Linked DNA regions of Stratiformator vulcanicus. The protein of the gene in region 1 binds, or shares a complex with, the protein of each later gene. Links are inferred from orthologs where the notes say so. Each region holds a gene or a part of one and is shown in the gene's direction. Other genes may lie near its edges.

Evidence for each region. The genes of interacting proteins can lie anywhere in the genome.
Region 2: the proteins of accD (region 1) and Pan189_RS17115 are in contact, whole or in part, in a solved structure (PDB 8UXZ), measured with the Escherichia coli proteins. The link is inferred for Stratiformator vulcanicus from one-to-one orthologs.
Region 3: the proteins of accD (region 1) and accC are in contact, whole or in part, in a solved structure (PDB 8UXZ), measured with the Escherichia coli proteins. The link is inferred for Stratiformator vulcanicus from one-to-one orthologs.

The regions. Positions count from the first base shown.
Region 1 is NZ_CP036268.1:2,724,011-2,731,473, forward strand. What follows is about bases 2,015-4,941. They hold accD (acetyl-CoA carboxylase, carboxyltransferase subunit beta), read left to right. Parts: upstream 2,015-3,002; coding sequence 3,003-3,881; downstream 3,882-4,941. Other genes in these bases: rpe (ribulose-phosphate 3-epimerase), read left to right, coding at 2,015-2,241; Pan189_RS10715 (histidine phosphatase family protein), read left to right, coding at 2,272-3,006; Pan189_RS10725 (serine/threonine protein kinase), read left to right, coding at 3,909-4,805; Pan189_RS10730 (ATP-dependent helicase), read left to right, coding at 4,805-4,941. Outside these bases: gap (type I glyceraldehyde-3-phosphate dehydrogenase), read left to right, coding at 239-1,258; more of rpe, read left to right, coding at 1,528-2,014; more of Pan189_RS10730, read left to right, coding at 4,942-6,796; tRNA (adenosine(37)-N6)-threonylcarbamoyltransferase complex dimerization subunit type 1 TsaB, read left to right, coding at 6,793-7,463.
Region 2 is NZ_CP036268.1:4,297,311-4,302,381, reverse strand. What follows is about bases 2,269-5,071. They hold Pan189_RS17115 (acetyl-CoA carboxylase carboxyltransferase subunit alpha), read left to right. Parts: upstream 2,269-3,021; coding sequence 3,022-4,122; downstream 4,123-5,071. Other genes in these bases: Pan189_RS17105 (CvpA family protein), read right to left, coding at 4,632-5,071; Pan189_RS17110 (hypothetical protein), read left to right, coding at 4,164-4,613; Pan189_RS17120 (serine/threonine protein kinase), read left to right, coding at 2,269-2,843. In the rest of the region: Pan189_RS17125 (YiiX/YebB-like N1pC/P60 family cysteine hydrolase), read left to right, coding at 331-1,098; more of Pan189_RS17120, read left to right, coding at 1,422-2,268. UniProt on the Escherichia coli protein: Component of the acetyl coenzyme A carboxylase (ACC) complex. First, biotin carboxylase catalyzes the carboxylation of biotin on its carrier protein (BCCP) and then the CO(2) group is transferred by the carboxyltransferase to acetyl-CoA to form malonyl-CoA.
Region 3 is NZ_CP036268.1:1,950,525-1,955,638, reverse strand. The notes cover bases 2,269-5,114. They hold accC (acetyl-CoA carboxylase biotin carboxylase subunit), read left to right. Parts: upstream 2,269-2,945; coding sequence 2,946-4,283; downstream 4,284-5,114. Other genes in these bases: Pan189_RS07585 (hypothetical protein), read left to right, coding at 4,653-5,114; accB (acetyl-CoA carboxylase biotin carboxyl carrier protein), read left to right, coding at 2,385-2,885. In the rest of the region: Pan189_RS07610 (M24 family metallopeptidase), read left to right, coding at 1-233; nickel pincer cofactor biosynthesis protein LarB, read right to left, coding at 230-1,000; Pan189_RS07600 (M24 family metallopeptidase), read left to right, coding at 1,130-2,263. UniProt on the Escherichia coli protein: This protein is a component of the acetyl coenzyme A carboxylase complex; first, biotin carboxylase catalyzes the carboxylation of the carrier protein and then the transcarboxylase transfers the carboxyl group to form malonyl-CoA.

The DNA.
Region 1 (7,463 bases):
CTTAAGCGTCAGTGACCGGTTTCTGATGTCATACTCAATGCTGTCAGAGGACGTCGGCCCGAAAAGCATCAGTAAATTCGGATTTGTGGATACGTGGTGACCTCACCCCCCGATTCTTGTTCCGCTCTCCGAACGCCATTAGACTCGCACTTGCCCCGGCGATTCTTCCGGGGCCTTGCGGTGCGGGGTTTGTTTCCCGTTACCGGTTTAGTCAGGTCAACGGGGACGGGAGATTCCAGTGGCGGTAAAAGTCGGCATCAACGGATTCGGGCGAATCGGTCGTATCACCTTTCGGGCCATGGCACTGCGTCCGGACGAATTTGAGATCGTTGGTATCAATGATTTGGGCGATCCGAAGTTATTGGGCATGTTGCTGAAGTACGACAGCGTGCAGGGACGATTCCCCGGCACCGTGTCGGTCGAAGGCGACACGCTGATCGTCAATGACGAGCCGATCAAAATTTATTCAGAGCGTAACCCCGCCGAACTCCCTTGGGGTGAGCTCGGATGCGACGTTGCTTTGGAATCAACCGGTATTTTCACGTCGCGGGCGACCGACGCCAAACCGGGCTACGATAGCCACCTCAAAGCGGGCGCCCGCAAGGTTGTGCTTTCCGCCCCGGCGAAAGATGAAGTCGATCTGACCGTCGTGGCTGGCGTGAATGACTCGGAGCTGACCGCAGATCACAAGTGCATCTCGAACGCGAGTTGCACAACCAACTGTCTGGCTCCGATGGTGAAGGTGCTCAACGAAAACTTCGGTTTGGAAGAAGGTCTGATGACCACCATCCACGCTTACACCAACGACCAGCAGGTGCTCGACCTGTTGCACAGCGACCCGCACCGGGCCCGGGCCGCGGCACTGAACATCATCCCGACGACAACCGGGGCGGCCAAAGCGGTCGGTAAGGTTTACCCGGCGGTGAAAGGCAAGCTGACCGGCCTGGCCCTTCGCGTGCCGGTACCGGCGGGAAGCATCACGGACCTTACCGCGACTTTGGGGAAAGACGTCTCTGTCGATGAGATTAACGCCGCCATGAAGTCGGCCGCTGAAGGGCCGCTCAAAGGCATCATGGAGTACACCGAGGACCCGATCGTCTCGAGCGACATCGTGGGCAATCCGCACAGCGTCATCTTCGACGGCGAATGGACGACCCGCATCGGATCGCGGATGGTCAAGGTCATGGGCTGGTACGACAACGAATTCGGCTACTCGAACCGAACCGCCGACCTGATCGCTAAACTCGCCTCGCTGTAGCGATTCGTGACGAACATGAACTGTGCCCCGCTTCGTCGCGATCAGCGATCGAGGCGGGGAAGTTCATTTTCGGCGAAGGCTGAGACGTTGGCTTGCGGTAATAATTGCGTGACGGGTCGTCGCGTTTGACGTCGGCTATTCGACATCGGCTAGACGAATGACGATCGATCGGTGACAATTGACCGATGGATCAGAATCGTATCGGTCCTGCAATACCTCTGTCGCACTTTGAAGGTCAAGCCGGGGATTCCCGAATCGATCCGAGCTGTATGGAACGCAACGAGACAATTCGCCGCTTGAAGCCCGGTCGCCCTGTCATGGGGCCGTCGATGCTGAAATGTGATTTCGGCAATCTTGCCGAAGAGATCAGTCGACTCGAAGATGCCGGCGCGGAGGTGCTGCATCTCGACGTGATGGACGGACATTTCGTCCCGAATCTGTCCTACGGCCCAATGGTGATCGAGCGGATTCGTGAGCGGACCGACCTGCCACTCGATGCCCACCTGATGATTTCCGAGCCGAGTCGCTGGTGGAAGGAATATGCGGATGCGGGTTGCGATGCGATCACTTTTCACATCGAAGCCGAACCCGATCCAACGGCCAACTTGGCCGCGATTCGCGATGCAGGACTTACGGCTGGCCTGGCAATCAATCCGCCCACTTCATTTGATCGAATAGAGCCGTTTGTCGACGCGGCGGATCTCGTTCTGGTAATGAGTGTGAATCCGGGATTCGGAGGCCAGAAATTCATGCCGCAGGTGCTGCCCAAAGTCAGCCGACTTCGTCAGATGGCTGGCGACCGCCTGATTATCTCGATCGACGGCGGAATCGGGACCGAGACAATCAGCAGCGCCGCTTCGGCGGGAGCAGAGCTTTTTGTGGCAGGCAGTTCGATCTTCGATGCAGATGATTACGGTGCGGCGATCAAGGCGTTGACGCATCAAGCCGACATCGCCGAAACAAGTGCAGCCGACGGTCAATGAGACCGATCTGCCGAGCATGAGACGGACCCCATGTGCCAACACTTAGTTTTAATTCGCCCTCCCGCGACTGACTTTGATGATCAGAATCGGATTCAGGGTCGTCTCGATCTTCCGCTGAGCGATCACGGATCAGCGTCTGTGATGGACTGCGTCGAAGCGCTGCGAGATGCGAACCTGAACATGATTCTGTGCGACCCCGGGGAACCCGCCTTCAGCACGGCCCAAGAGATTGGTGACGAACTTGACGTGCCGGTCAAGGCGAAGGAGGAGCTGCGTAATCTCGATCAGGGCTTATGGCAGGGATTGAAGCTCGAAGAGATTCGAAAGAAATACCCGAAGCTGATCCGCCAATGGCAGGAGTCTCCCGAAGCCGTCTGCCCGCCTCAGGGTGAACCCGTCGGAGACGCACTGGAGCGTGTGCGCAAGGTCCTCAAGCGGCCGCTGAAAAAGAGTGGTCGGATCGGCATCGTCGCCGCCGAGCCGCTCGCCTCGTTGATTGCCAGTGTGGCCTGCGGCACAGAGATCGAATTTCGCGGTCCTGTTTGCAGCAGTACCGGCTCGCCGGTTGAACCACTATTTTTGAATGGCCATTCGACGAAACGGCCTGCCGAGCCGGCGGTCGCTGTGGCGAGCCAAGCCGTCCTGACGTCGAACGGTGAACCGCACTCAGATGGCGGCGGCGGTCACGAAGAATCCCGATTCGACGGATCGACTGAGGGGCATCGATTAGCGGAAATGATGCCGGCGGAGGATGATGCGAAATGAGTAACGACGCAGCAGTTCCCAATGGTGCGAGTTCGGCGGCAACAGCGAGTGCGCCGAATCGTCAGAGCGACCGTCCGAAAAAACGCGGCGTCCCCGAAGGCCTGTGGGTCAAGTGTCCGGCCTGCGGGGCCACTGTTTTCCGCAAGCTGATTGACCGACAGTCGGGTCTGTGCCCTGAATGCGGACATCATTTTTACGTTTCCGCTGCCGAACGAATCCGTCAACTATTCGACGAAGACAGCTTCGAGGAATGGTTTACGGAATTGCGGCCACTCGATCCTCTCGAGTTCTCTGACAAGCGGCCTTATGCGGACCGGCTGGTCGAAGAGCAGGCGAAGACTGGTTTATCCGAGGCATGTGTCGCCGGGAAAGGTTATATGCGCGGCCGACCGGTTATCTTTGCCATGACCGACTCTGCTTTCATCATGGGGAGCATGGGTTCGGTCGTGGGCGAAAAGCTGACCCGTTCGATCGAGAAGGCGACGGAGTTGAGGCTGCCACTGGTCATCTTGAGCGGCTCCGGCGGTGGCGCAAGAATGCATGAGGGCATTCTGTCGCTAATGCAAATGGGCAAGGTGTCTGCGGCATTGGCGCGATTTCATGCGGCAGGTGGGTTATTCATTTCGATTTTGACTAACCCGACTATGGGCGGCGTTGCGGCGAGCTTTGCGTCGCTCGGAGACATTATTATCGCTGAGCCCAAAGCGCTCGTCGGTTTCGCGGGGCCTCGCGTGGTCCAGGCAACCGTGAAGGTTCAATTGCCACCCGGGTTTCAGACCAGCGAGTTTCTGCTCGAGCACGGATTTATCGATCGAATTGTCCCCCGGCCGGAACTTCGGACCGAGGTAGCGCGGCTGGTCGACTATTGCGGCTGACCGAAATCTCACTTCGACCTCCTTCCCATGTCTTTTCTAAAACGCCTGTTCGGAAAGAGACCAAAGCGGGTCAATATTAAGCGCCGATTCGATCTCATCGGGCCGATCGGGCAGGGGAGCATGTCGAAAGTCTGGAAAGCTTTCGACAACGAAGTTGGCCGACAGGCTGCCCTCAAAATCCTCGATCGCGAAAAGACGGATCGCTTCGAAGCTCGGTTTGAGCGGCGAGAAAAACCGAGCGAAGGCGAAATTGCGGTATCTCTGTCGCACCCTTTCGTCGTTCGCACTTACGAGCACGGGCTCACCAAGGATGGGGAGGCATTTCTCGCTATGGAATATCTCGAAGGAACGACGTTAGCCGCGCGGGTCGGTGCGGAATCTGAGCCCGATCCGGGCGAGCGCTGCCGATGGTTCATCGAACTCGGACGTGCAATCGAATATCTTCATTCCTGCCGGTACCTGCATCGCGATATCAGCCCTCGAAACTCTTTCATCACTGTCAACGGGCGCATCAAATTACTTGATTTCGGACTGACGATCCCTCTGCAGAAAGAGTTCTGTCGACCGGGTAATCGGACCGGAACTGCCAACTACATGGCTCCTGAACTGATTCGACGTCAACAAACCGACGAACGCGTCGATGTGTTTGCCTACTCGGTGACCTGTTTCGAATTGGCGACGGGGCAGCGTCCCTGGCAACCGGCGAAATCGCTTGATGCCATGATGCATCACATGAATACTCCGCCGAAGTCGATGGTCGAACTGGCGCCAAAGTTTGGAACTGAAGTCGCGGATGTGATCATGCAGGGCATGGCCACCGACCGCGATCGGCGATGGCCATCAATGACTCGCATGTTGACCGCGTTGGATCAGGCGCGTCCGAAAGAAAGTTCTCCGCCGACCGCGTGCGCCGGGTCGAAATGATGTCACGCGTCGATGTGATTTTATCCGGACTGAACGCAGCTCAGGCCGATGCGGTTCAGTATCTTGACGGACCGTTGCTGGTCTTGGCGGGGGCGGGAACCGGTAAGACCCGTGTGATCACGAGCCGAATGGCTGAAATGGTGCGGCGGGGCACATCCCCGGAACGCATTCTTTCGGTCACCTTCACGAACAAGGCGGCCAAGGAGATGCGGGAGCGAGCCGTCGCTTTGATGGGACGGTCGAAGTCGAAGCCGCTCGTCTCAACGTTTCACGCTTATTGCGTTCGTGTTCTCCGCGAGGAAATCGAACGGCTCGGCTATCCCAAGACCTTCGCAATCTATGATCGTGGCGATCAGGAAACGGCTGCGCGGGCGGCGCTGCGCGAGGTCCGACTGACCGACAAAGCCATGAAGCCGGCCGATTTGCTCAGCCGAATCAGCCGCTGGAAGATGAACGGTGTCTCTCCCGACGAAGCGACGGAGAACACCGAAGATGATCTCGATCTGCTCTCGGCGATCGCGTACCGACGTTATCAGGGCATTCTCAAGACATCGGGCGGCGTCGACTTCGATGACCTGCTATTGCTGACTGTGCGATTAATGGAAACCGATCCTGAAGTCCGTGCCCGGCAGCAGACGCGATTCGATTTCGTGCAAATTGACGAATACCAGGACACCAACGGGGTGCAGTTTCGTTTAGTCCAGTCCCTCGTCGAGCATCACCAACAGCTTTGTGTCGTCGGTGATGACGACCAATCGATTTACGGCTGGCGGGGCGCCGAGGTCACGCACATTCTGAATTTCGGCCGGCACTTTCCGAGTGCGAAGGTCATCCGGCTCGAAGACAACTATCGATGCAAAATCGATATTCTCGACCTCGCAAACGAACTTGTTCGGCACAATCGCGACCGGCACCCGAAGAAACTCAGAGCGGGCCGAAGCGGCTCTGCCGACGTCAAATTCCTGGAATTCGACGACGAGACCGAAGAAGCTCGGCAGTTGGCGTTCGAACTTGATTATCTCATCAATCAGACCGGAGTTCCGCCGTCCGACATTGCGGTACTGTTTCGCACCAACGAACAACCACGCGTGATCGAATCGGAATTTCGCCGTAAGCGGCTGCCGTATTTATTGCTCGGCGGGCAATCATTTTTTGATCGCAAAGAAATTCGCGACCTGCTCGGGTATTTGCGCGTTGTGATCAACCCGCAAGACCGGCAGGCGCTGGCGCGGATCATCAACACCCCCGCCCGTGGGATCGGTCGGACGACGGTGGAGAAGGTTGTCGACGCGGCGGTGAAAACGAAAGTCGACTTCTGGTCAGCGGCTGAACAACTCGCAGTGCAGGGCGTTCTGGGTCCCAAGCCGATCAATGCCATTCGCGGATTGCGATCGCTCGTCAAGAAGTATCGCGACCGTTTTCAAGCTCAACCCGCTCGCTTGCACGACGCGATGTCGGAATTGATCGACGAAATCGAATATCGGGCGGAGATCGAACGCCTCTACAGCGAACCGACGCAACAGCTCGGCCGCGCCGCGGCCCTCGATCAACTACTCGAAACAATGCGCGAATACGCGGCCGCGGCGAAACGGCCCTCGCTCGGCGGATTTCTCGAAGAGACGTCACTCGACGGACGGGACTTCGCGACCGAGGAAAAATCGGGGCGTGACGCGAACTCCATCCGATTGATGACGCTGCACAGCGCGAAGGGATTGGAATTTCCGCGGGTGTATCTTGTCGGAATGGAGGAAGGTCTGCTGCCGCATCGCCGCAGTCTCGACATCGGTGGCGCCGCGATTGAAGAGGAGCGGCGGCTCGCCTACGTCGGCATCACTCGCGCGATGAACTCCCTGACGCTCAGCCGTGCCCTTGCGCGTCGGAAATGGGGCAAATTACGCCCGACGATTCCGTCACGTTTTCTTGCCGAGATGCGGTCCGAATTGGCGATCGAAGGGAATCCCGATGCCGGTGCAAAGGAGCTCGCCTCGTGATCGTCCTGGGCATTGAAACTTCGGTCCGTCCCGGGTCACTCGCCTTGATGAGCGACGGGCAACTACTTGAAGAGCGGTTGATCGAACGCGAAGGTCGGCGTCAGGCCCAAGCCATTGTGAGCGAGGCCAAGGCTTTGACTCTGGCGCACGGGTATTCGCTCAACGAGGTCGGGTTGATCGGCGTCAGCCACGGTCCCGGGAGTTTTACCGGTCTGCGCGTCGGAATCACATTTGCGAAAACACTCGCCTATGCGATCGGTTGCCGCCTCGTCGCCGTCGCAACGCCGGAGGTCATCGCCCATCAGTCGAGATGCGACGAGACTCAGTGTGTGGTCATGATTGATGCCCAACGGGGCGACGTGTTTGCTCAACGCTTCGAAAAAATCGATTCGATGTGGAGAGCGACATCGCCAATGCGGGTTTTATCTGCGAATCAAGTGCTGTCGGATGTCGCTGAAGACGGCGGTTCAATCCTGCTGACTGGACCGGGTCGTCCTCGAGGTGACGCCACGAAACCGGACACAGGGTTCCAAGTTGCGGACGACGTACAGGCGGTTCCGATGGCCGCGACCGTCGCTCGACTATCGATCGACACGCAGAGAAATTGCGACGCCTGTGACCCGTTCGAACTCGAACCGCTGTATGTGCGTGTCAGTGCGGCCGAGGA
Region 2 (5,071 bases), 1.6 Mb from region 1 along the record:
CGGGCGAAGTATGGAAGATATTCGACCAGCTTCCGTTCGCATGAAGTCGGGTCCCGCGCGGTCGAACTTGGCCCAGCGCCACGTTGTACTCATACGCTGGATTCGACTGACAAATATCATCGACTCGCGAAGGTTCGAGGCTTACTATTCCGACCCGCGGAGAATTGGAGGGGGAGTGTCGACCAGAAAGCAGGCCCGGCGCAACTCACCTTTCAGTTTGTGAAAGGGAATAATCCGCCTGTCGCCACGACGCGTTCGTGACATCGAGAAAGCATTCTGGAGAACGTAAGGATGCCATCGGGGTCGGCGAGGCAAAGTAAGGAGGAGCAGATGCGAAAAAGTGAATTCCTCAGCGGTGTGATTGCCGCCTCACTTGGAATCGTGATCTCGGTCGGCGGAATACAGACCGCCGCGGCCCACGATTCATCGCTCAACGCGACGGTGCAGCACGACGAGATCACGCCGCACGTCGTGTCTTCGACCGAACTCGCAGACAGTATCGAAAGTGAGCCCCGCACCGGCACCTTGATATTCACCCAAGGCGATTGTCTGGCCGTGAAGGTGTTCTCGGCCAGTTCCTTCACCCATGTGGCGGGTCTGGTCGTCGGTGATGACGGCGAGGTTTTAGTCTACGAAAGTCAGAACGGTGTCGGTGTTCGCAAAATGCCGTTGCGAGCTTACCTGCGAATCCAGGAGGGCTGCGATTTGTCGATCTGCCGTCCCGCGCGTGTCATGGACGTCAAGCAGCGGGTCGAGTTTGTCGAGCATCTGGAATCGCAACTCGGCCGACCTTATCTCGTTCGACACCATCTAACGGGGAATCGAGCGCACGGCATTCATTGCGCCGAGTACATGACCGACGCGTTGATGTCTGCGAAACTGCTGCACGCTCGGAAGCCGCCCAAGGTGTCGCCGGCAAGCCTGAGGCAGGGGGCGATTGAAACCGGACTCTACGACGCGGCGCAAAGCGTGTTCGTGTCCGAGATCGAACCGGTGGCGGTGGAAGGTCAAAATTGGTGCGACCAAATGTGGCTCGACACCGTCGTCTGCACGAAAAACTGCTGGAAAACAATTCGCTCCTGCGTGCTGTGCAAATGAGCGGAGCGAGGCCGCGACATCTACTCCGTTGTTCGGTACGGTGTTGATCGAGGCGTATCGTTCGCGTTTGATCCACACAAGGATCGACGCGTTTTTGAAGCAGTTTCGAACCCGGCGCATGGGTGACTTTCTCCGCATCGCCGTACAGCTTCGGTCGAGCTGATCGGTGCTCTACGTAGCCGATCGCAAGAGAGCTATGTGCGACCAATTCACGGTTCTTGATGGGTTACCCTTCATCAGGGTCGGGTGGCGACGTATAGTAAGTAGAACTCCGTCCCATCTTCTGATCATCTCTATCTCACTTCGGATTTAGCGAGGATATCGTGGCTGAAAGCGAAAGCTTGACGAAGATCGATGACTACGACGTCGTCGGCCAGCTTGCCAAAAGTGCCGTCTCCGAACTCTACGAAGTCCGTGAGGGCACGAAGACCTATGTCATCAAGCGCCTGACGACTGAGGCCGCGAAGAAGTCGGATGTCGTCGCGATGCTGAAGCAGGAGGTGAAGGTCTCGCAGTCGATGGAGCACCCGAACCTCGTGCGCGCTCACAAGTTCGTCAAGACTAAGGAGCACGTCTACGCCGTGATGGACTTGTTTCGCGCTCCGTCGCTGAAAATCGCGGTGCAGGGGGATGTTCTTGAACTTCACCCGCGATTCGATCGGCTGTGCGAGCAGTTGTTTCCCGCCTTGGGCTACGTGCATAGCAAGGGTTGGATCCACAACGATATCAAGCCGGACAACATCCTGTTCTCCAAAGCGGGCGAGTTAAGACTGGTCGACTTCTCACTGGCGATGAAAAAAGCGAGTGGCGTCGGAGCATTGTTCGCCGGAAAGCTCAAAGCAATCCGTGGAACGCGGACATATATCGCACCGGAGACGATTCGTAAAGAATATCCGAACCCGCAGACCGACATCTACAGCCTCGGCGTATTGCTGTACGAATTGCTGACCGGCCAGGTCCCGTTCACGGCCGACAATCCGAATGAGTTATTGAAAAAGCATCTGGCCTCAGCTCCGCCGATGGCCTCGCAATTCAACAGCAACGTGACCGGTGACGTCGACCGTTACCTCGTCAAGATGATGGCGAAGAAGCGGGATCACCGTCCGCGTGATATGGATGAAGTCGCTTCAGAATTCCGCTCCATGAAGGTCTTCCTGCAGGACCCGACGGAACTGATCGCCGAGCGGGACAAGAAAGACGCCAAGGATGCCGAAGGTGGAGAGAACCTGGGCGTTCGTCTCGACAGCCGAACCGACGCCGCCCGAGGCGGAAAGAATGCGCCACCTTCGGCCCGGGCCAAGTCGAAGCCGAAACCCCGACCGGTTCCTCCTCCGGCGGCTCCACCGACACCTCCGGCGGTCGCCAGTCAGCCACCCGCTCCCGCACCAGCGCAACCGACGGCTCCGCCGCCTGCCGCACCACCTCAGGCGGCCCCGGCGGCGCAGCAGCAACAACCGGCTCCCGCGCCACCGGTCGCGCCCGCGGCGTCGGCCCAACCACCGGCGGCTCCGCCTGCTCCGCAGAGTCCTCCGGCCCAGCAATCGGCGCCGCCACCTCAGTCACCACCGCAGCCACAAACGCAATCAAAACCGGCAGCCGAGCAGCCGTCGCATACGGTTCACATTCCAGGCCAGGGGCATGTTTCGCCTGGGCGGGGGCAGATTCCGCAAGAGGTTCACCCCAGCCGCGGCGAGGAAGCCGAGGAAGATTTGCCGGTGATGGACGAACTGCCCGAAGTACTTTAGGGGCGGTCGACACTCGGGCCGACGCGGTGTTGCGGTTGATTCGGATCACTGACGCGTGGTTTACTATAGCGTAGTCCGATCGCCCGATCGCCGACCGTGGTTTCTGCGAAACGGGCGGCTCCTTCCGAAGCCGATCGCGCATCGGTGAAGGTCACGAAGACCGATCGCACCGCCCGTCATGAGCGCCATCCCACATCTTCCGTTCGAACGCGACGTTCATCAGCTCGAATTGCAGCTCGCCGAACTCGAGCAGCAGCCGAAGCCCTCGTCGAACATCAAGCAGGCGATCCGCAATCTCCGCGTCGAGATCAAGCGGAAGCGCCGCGAGATCTTCAAGAACCTCGACGCGTGGCAGATCGTCAAGGTCGCTCGCCACGAAGAACGCCCTCAGACCGCCGACTACATCGAGTTGCTGTTCGACGAATTCGTCGAGCTGCACGGCGACAAGGGCTTCGGCGACGATCGCGCGATCGTCACCGCGTTGGCGAAGATCGACGGCCGCAAGTTGATGTTCGTCGGCCAGAAAAAGGGACGCAATCTGAAGGAGCGAAACGAGTGCAACTACGGCTGCGCTCATCCGGAAGGATATCGCAAGGCGATCGCGAAGATGAAGCTCGCCGAAAAGTACGGCCTGCCGATCGTCACGTTCATCGATACCCCGGGAGCCTTTCCGGGGATCGAAGCCGAGGAGCGCGGCCAAGCCTATACGATCGCGCTGAACCTCCGCGAGATGGCCCAGCTCAAAGTGCCGATCGTCTGCATCGTGATCGGCGAAGGTGGCTCCGGCGGGGCACTCGGGATCGGGATCGGCGACCACGTCGCGATGCTCGAATTCAGCTACTACTCGGTCATCAGTCCCGAGGGCTGTGCGGGCATCCTTTGGAAGCACGTTCGGCACGCCGACAAGGCCGCCGTCGCGCTCAAATTTACGAGCAAGGATCTTAAGCGTTTGAAGGTCGTCGATGAGGTCATCGAAGAGCCTCTCGGCGGAGCGCACCGTGACCATCGCGCGACGGCCGATGCGCTGACCGCCTCGATCATTTCGGCGCTCGATAATCTCGCATCGATAGAGGGGGATGACCTCGTCGATCGACGCTACGATCGCTTCCGCCGGATGGGTGTGTTTGAAGAACGGGCGACCTCCGAGATCGCTGCTGCGGGCGATGCTTCGGCCGCCGACGAAGCGGGCGAGGCTGCTACGGACACTTCGCCTTCCAACGGTTCGTCGTCCACGTCTGACAAGGCGACCGAACCGGCCTCCGCGAGCAGCACGACGTAGAGCAGGCCCACCCGTTCGAGGGGCCGCTCCAACGTCCGATAATGCCCCTTATGTTCAACTCGCGGGTCAAAAAGGCAGGAAATACTGCGATTTCCGGTTCGGCCCGTTTGGCAGCCCGGTCCCCTGAACCGGCTGCGGGCGAAGCTTCGGAGGCGGACTTCGGGACGCCGATCGATCCTTCGCGAAGCACCGAATTCCGATGCGATGAGGCGACGCATATGGCGAGGACGTACGGGTTCATCCTGACGCTGCGAGGCGTCGATACCTCCTCCCCGGCGTTCGTTGATGCCGTGTTCGAAGCCGGGGGCGACGATGCTTCTGTCGGGGGCGGATTCCGTCGCGAGGAGGTCGCATTCGATCGCGACGCGGAGTCTTTCGATGAAGCCGTTCGATCAGCGATCGCGTGCCTGAGAACCGCGGCGCCGACGACCGAGGTTATTGGAATCGAGGTGGACGATCCGGCCGATCTTGCGCAATTGCTGCCGGCCTGAGTGCGCCCGATTTTTGAATTAAGTGCGGCGCTTCCGCTTCCCATCGGCGACCTTCGGCGAGGCCGACTCCACTGCCCTGCCGTGACGGGTGATCCGGGCTTCCAACGGCGTCGCCAAATCGGTTCCCGGATCGGGATCGGGGCGGATGTCGAGCAAGTCCGATTTCCAGTCCTTCAGCACCGTCTGCGCGACCGACGGATCGACGCCAGAGAATCGCTGCTGCGCTTCGTTGATGATCGAGTCTCGAATCTTCGGACTGTCGGAATAGACCGCCGCAATTTCGCCGAGCAGCTTTCGGTTTTGCTCGGCGATCGAGGCAGAGTTCGGCTTCGCCGGCGGAGCGACCGATTCCGACACCCCTGCCCACGCGCGGAAGATCGACTCGACCGAGCCGACGTTCGCCGGCGTCGCACGAAGGTCCCGGACGAGTCGCTCACGTTCCGTCGGAGCGCTGCGTG
Region 3 (5,114 bases), 780 kb from region 1 along the record:
GGACGGGGCACAGCATCGGCCGCGAGACCCACGGCAACGGAACGCACATGGATGACCTCGAGACACACGATACGAGGCGTGTTTTGCCCCGCACGCTCTTTTCGATCGAACCCGGCATCTATCTCGATGACTTCGGCGTCCGCAGCGAGATCAATGTCCTGATCGACGGGGACGGGGCCGTCCGCATTACCGGGGGCGGAACACAAGCGGTCATCGAACAGATTCGAGCTTAAGCCGTATTCTTCCGCGCGATCAGACCGGCGATGTAACCCGCTTTGAATCCGGCGTCGATATTCACAACCGTCACGTTGGCCGCGCAACTGTTGAGCATGCTGAGCAGTGCCGCAACGCCGCCGAGACTGGCCCCGTAGCCAACGCTGGTCGGCACCGCAATGACCGGACAGGCGACATGCCCGCCCACAACACTGGGCAGGGCGCCTTCCATCCCCGCCGCAACGACTACGGCATCGGCTCCCGCGATTTCCCCAAGCCGCTCCGGCAATCGATGAGGCCCGGCAACGCCCACATCGACCACGGTTGTGACGCCGACCTCCATCCAGCGAAGGGTCTCCGCCGCCTCTTCGGCCACGGGGAGATCAGTCGTACCGGCAGTCACAACGGCGACTCGCCCACGAATCTCCGGCTGCGTATTTGATTCGGCGGGAACTCTCAAAGTCCGCGCGACGCGGTTTTCGACGACGCTCGGATATCGCGACCGCACAGCCTCCGCTTGCTCGGTCGAGGCTCGGGTGCCAAACGCAGAGTGGCCCGATTCCGAAAGCGTCCCAAATATCTCGACCACGCTCGCGGCCGATTTGCCTTCGCAAAACACGACTTCCGGAAAACCGCAGCGACGGGGCCGGTCGAGATCGATCGACGCATCCGACGTCCGCGACGTTTTTAGCTCCATGAAATGCGTGAACCGAGCCGACAGATCCTCCGCAGTGATTTCCCCGGCGATTAACCGCTGCAATTCTCGTTCGATCTCGTTCGGCTGCATGAGCGGACGACTTCTTTCGAAACAGAGACGCCGGCGCTTCTGAACCGGTCGTCTCGTCGTATGGGAACTCTGATTAAACCCCGATATGCTAACGGGAGAACTGCTCCGAACGAATGAAGCGGCAACGGTATGTCCGAGAAGCTCTCTCACCCGATCCCCGGCGGTGACCACAATAATGAGTTCGAGCTCCGTCGCCGGAAGCTCGTCGAAACACTCGCCGCCACCGACGCGGACTGCCTCCTCGTCACTAACACGTCGAACGTCACGTATCTGACCGGATTCACCGGAGACTCAAGTTATCTGCTTGTCGGGCCGGACCAGACGATCCTGATCAGCGACGCGAGATTTGAGACACAGATCGCTGAACAGTGCGCTGACTTGGAAGCCTTCATCCGGTCGACGGGGCAGAAGATGGTCCAAGCGACGGTCGACATCCTACAGTCACAACCGGGTCATCGCATCGGGTTTGAATCGGGATCGGTCAACTTCGCCCTGTGGGAATCATTACGCGATGGTCTGGAGTCGCGTGAACTCACCCCGTTGAGCGGCAAGGTCGAAGCACTTCGGCAGGTCAAAGATGCCGGTGAAGTCGAGCAGATTCGCGACGCTGTCCGCCTTGCTGAAGCGGCATTCACGGAATTGCTCACGCGCGTCGGCCCTGAGACGACCGAATTGGAAGCATTTGCAGAGTTAGAATACATCGCCCGAAGACGAGGCGCCAAAGGCATGTCGTTCGAGCCGATTATCGGCGTCGGGGATCGGTCAGCCCTGCCCCATTACCAGCCGGGACGACGCAAGCTCGGCGACGACCCGTTGATCCTGTTCGATTGGGGCGTGGTCGGTCCGCACGGCTATGTCAGTGACTTGACCCGCGTCGCTCGCACCGATACGATCCCGCCCAAACTTCAACGGGCGCAGGAACTTGTGTCGGAGGCCGTCGAGGCGGCCATCACGGCGATCCGGCCCGGGACCGAACTGAAGAAAATTGACGGAATCGCCCGTAACGTGATCGAGGAAGGCGGTTTTGGAGACAAATTTGGGCACGGACTTGGACACGGAATCGGACTCGAAGTTCATGAAGGACCGCGACTGAGTCCGCTCGGTGAGGGCTGTCTTGAAATCGGGAACGTCGTCACAGTCGAGCCCGGCATTTATCTCGAAGGCCTCGGCGGGATCCGAATCGAAGAGGACGTGCTCGTGACCGAAAGTGGCGCCGAAGTGTTGTCTTCCCTACCCCGAACCTTCCACGAACTCGCGTGGTAAATACCCGCGACCTATCATCCTCAAAACAACTATCGGAAGATTATCGACGCTTCTCACTCGTCGTCAGGAAAATGACCACACGACGAGAGAGGGCTCTGCAGGCACCGGAGAACCTGACACCATGTCTGATAAGACCCCGGCCGGAGAGGCCAATTTCGATCTCGAACAGTTGCAGAAGCTGTTCGAATTAATGGAGAAGTTCGACGTCTCCGAAGTCAATCTTCGTGAGGGGGAAGTGCAGTGGCGTCTGCGGCGCGGCGCGGTCGGTGGCAACGTCCCGCCCGCCATCGCTCCGGCGGCACAGTCCCCAGCCCCGCCCGCTGCTCAGCCCGTGACGAGTGCGGCACCTTCGCCTGAAACGAAACCTGCGGCCGACGACGGCGGTGTTTACATTAAAAGCCCGACCGTCGGCACGTTTTACTCGTCGCCGAGCCCGGACGATCCTCCGTTCGTTAAAGTCGGTTCCAAAGTCGAGTCCGATACGGTCGTCTGCCTTGTCGAAGCGATGAAGGTGTTTAATCAGATTCCTGCTGAAATCCGCGGTACGATTGCCGAAGTGCTTGTCGAAAACGGCGACGCTATCGATTTCGGGCAGCCTCTGTTCCGAATTGAATCCGCCTGAGACGCGAGCGAATCTCGTCAGATCATCGCGCCCTCGAGTCACCGAGCTGCCCGACTTTCTATGTTCCAGCGTATCTTAATTGCGAATCGAGGCGAGATCGCTCTGCGAGTGATCCGTGCCTGCCGTGAACTCGGTATTGAATCGGTGGCCGTCTTCAGCGAGGCCGACCGCGGAGCTCATTATCTGAAGCTGGCCGACGAGGCGTACTGCATCGGTAATGCGCCCGCTTCGGAAAGCTATCTGCAGATCAACCGGATCATTAGCGCGGCCGAGATCGGCAACGTTCAGGCGATCCACCCCGGCTACGGATTCCTGGCTGAAAACGCCCACTTTGCTGAGGTCTGTCGCAGTTGTAATATCGAGTTTATCGGTCCGCCGCACAAAGCGATGGAGGAACTGGGCGATAAGAACAGCGCCCGCCGGATCGCCGCCGATGCAAAGGTTCCGACGGTACCCGGTAGCGAGGGCTTGATTACAGACGATTCCTCAGCGGCCGAACTCGCAAATCGAATCGGCTACCCCGTCTTAATTAAAGCAACGGCCGGCGGCGGCGGAAAAGGAATGCGGGTCGCCCGGAATGACATTTCGCTCAAAGCGGGATTGAAAGCCGCCGCTCAAGAGGCCGAGAAAGCCTTCAGCAATGCCGGCGTTTATATTGAAAAATACGTCGAGCGTCCGCGGCACGTCGAAGTACAGGTACTGGCCGATACTCATGGCAATGTGGTCCACCTGTGGGAGCGAGATTGCTCGCTCCAGCGGCGTCACCAAAAGCTGGTCGAGGAAAGCCCCGCACCGAATCTTCCGCTGTCGGTGCGACAGGAGATGTGTAAGGCGGCGGTGCGCCTTGTGAAGTCGGCCGGGTATACGAACGCGGGCACGTGTGAGTTTCTCGTCGACAAAGACCATAAGTTTTATTTCATTGAATTGAATGCCCGCATTCAGGTGGAGCACCCGGTATCCGAAGAGATTTCCGGTGTTGACCTGATTAAGGAACAGATCCGCGTCGCCGCGGGCGAACATCTCAAATTGAAGCAGCGAAATATTAAGGTCAATGGCGCCGCGGTTGAAGTGCGTATTAATGCCGAGGACCCCGACAATGATTTTCGTCCTTCACCGGGTCGGATTACGGACCTTAGAATTCCAGGGGGCGGCGGAATTCGATGGGACTCGCACGTGCATCAGGATTACGTCGTCGGCCCCTATTATGATTCGATGATCGGGAAGCTGATCGTCCATCGCGATACACGGGCAGACGCCTTCGCGACGATGCGACGTGCCCTCGCTGAGATGCACGTCGGGGGAATTAAGACTACAATTCCCCTACTCCGCCGCATTTTCGACGATGCCGCATTCAACGACGGCAACGTCGACACGACATATGTTGAACGGACGTTTTAGGGGCGACCTTAGAAGTGCGCTTTGCGACGGCGGGATCACATCGCGTGAGCGTCAACTCGTTCGAAATAGCCCTGAGGTTTCGGTTCCTCGGCGAGTCGAAAACGGGTTCTGTTCCCACTCGTGAGTCGGCTCATTAGATCATTGATTTCATTCGAAACTGAGCCGGCCTTCCCGCTTCGATCAGATAAGTCCCATCACGGGAGGCTCGTTTGCCGTATCACGTGTTGGGGCGAAGCGTATCATCGGTGATCGGTCTCCCTTGTACCGTCTTGAGTAGCGGGTAGTTGACCCCTTCCGGTCAGCCGCCTTAGCATCGTTGGCGTCGACCCACTTCTGAAACTATCTTTGCCGCTCATTTCGTGGTGCCACGTGACTTCTTCCGCTGACGACCCGCAACACTCGCCGCACCTGGACGAGACCAAGGGGGGAGACGCACCGACGGTCGGGGCCGACTCGGCATCGGAAGCGGCCTCGACGGAAACCCTCCCCGATGACGCCGATCTGACGCCCGAATATCTGGCCGAAGAAGCCCAGCGGAATGACTTCGTATTGCGCTGGCTGTTCGTTTTGCTGGCGATCATCTGTGCCTCGATGACTGTGGCGGATTCTGCCGTATTGAGGCACGCCAAGTTCGGTGAAACACTCGCATCCAACGGTCTGGTGCCGACCGGCGTCGACTCCTTTTCCGCGACGGCCGACGGGCATTCGTGGCTGCAGCGGAGTTGGCTGTTCGATCTCGTGTCCTGGGGCGCGTATAGCGCGGCCGGTCCCGCAGGATGGACGATTCTCGCCATGATCGGGGCCGGTTTTGTCGCCTGGCTTCTCGTGAGC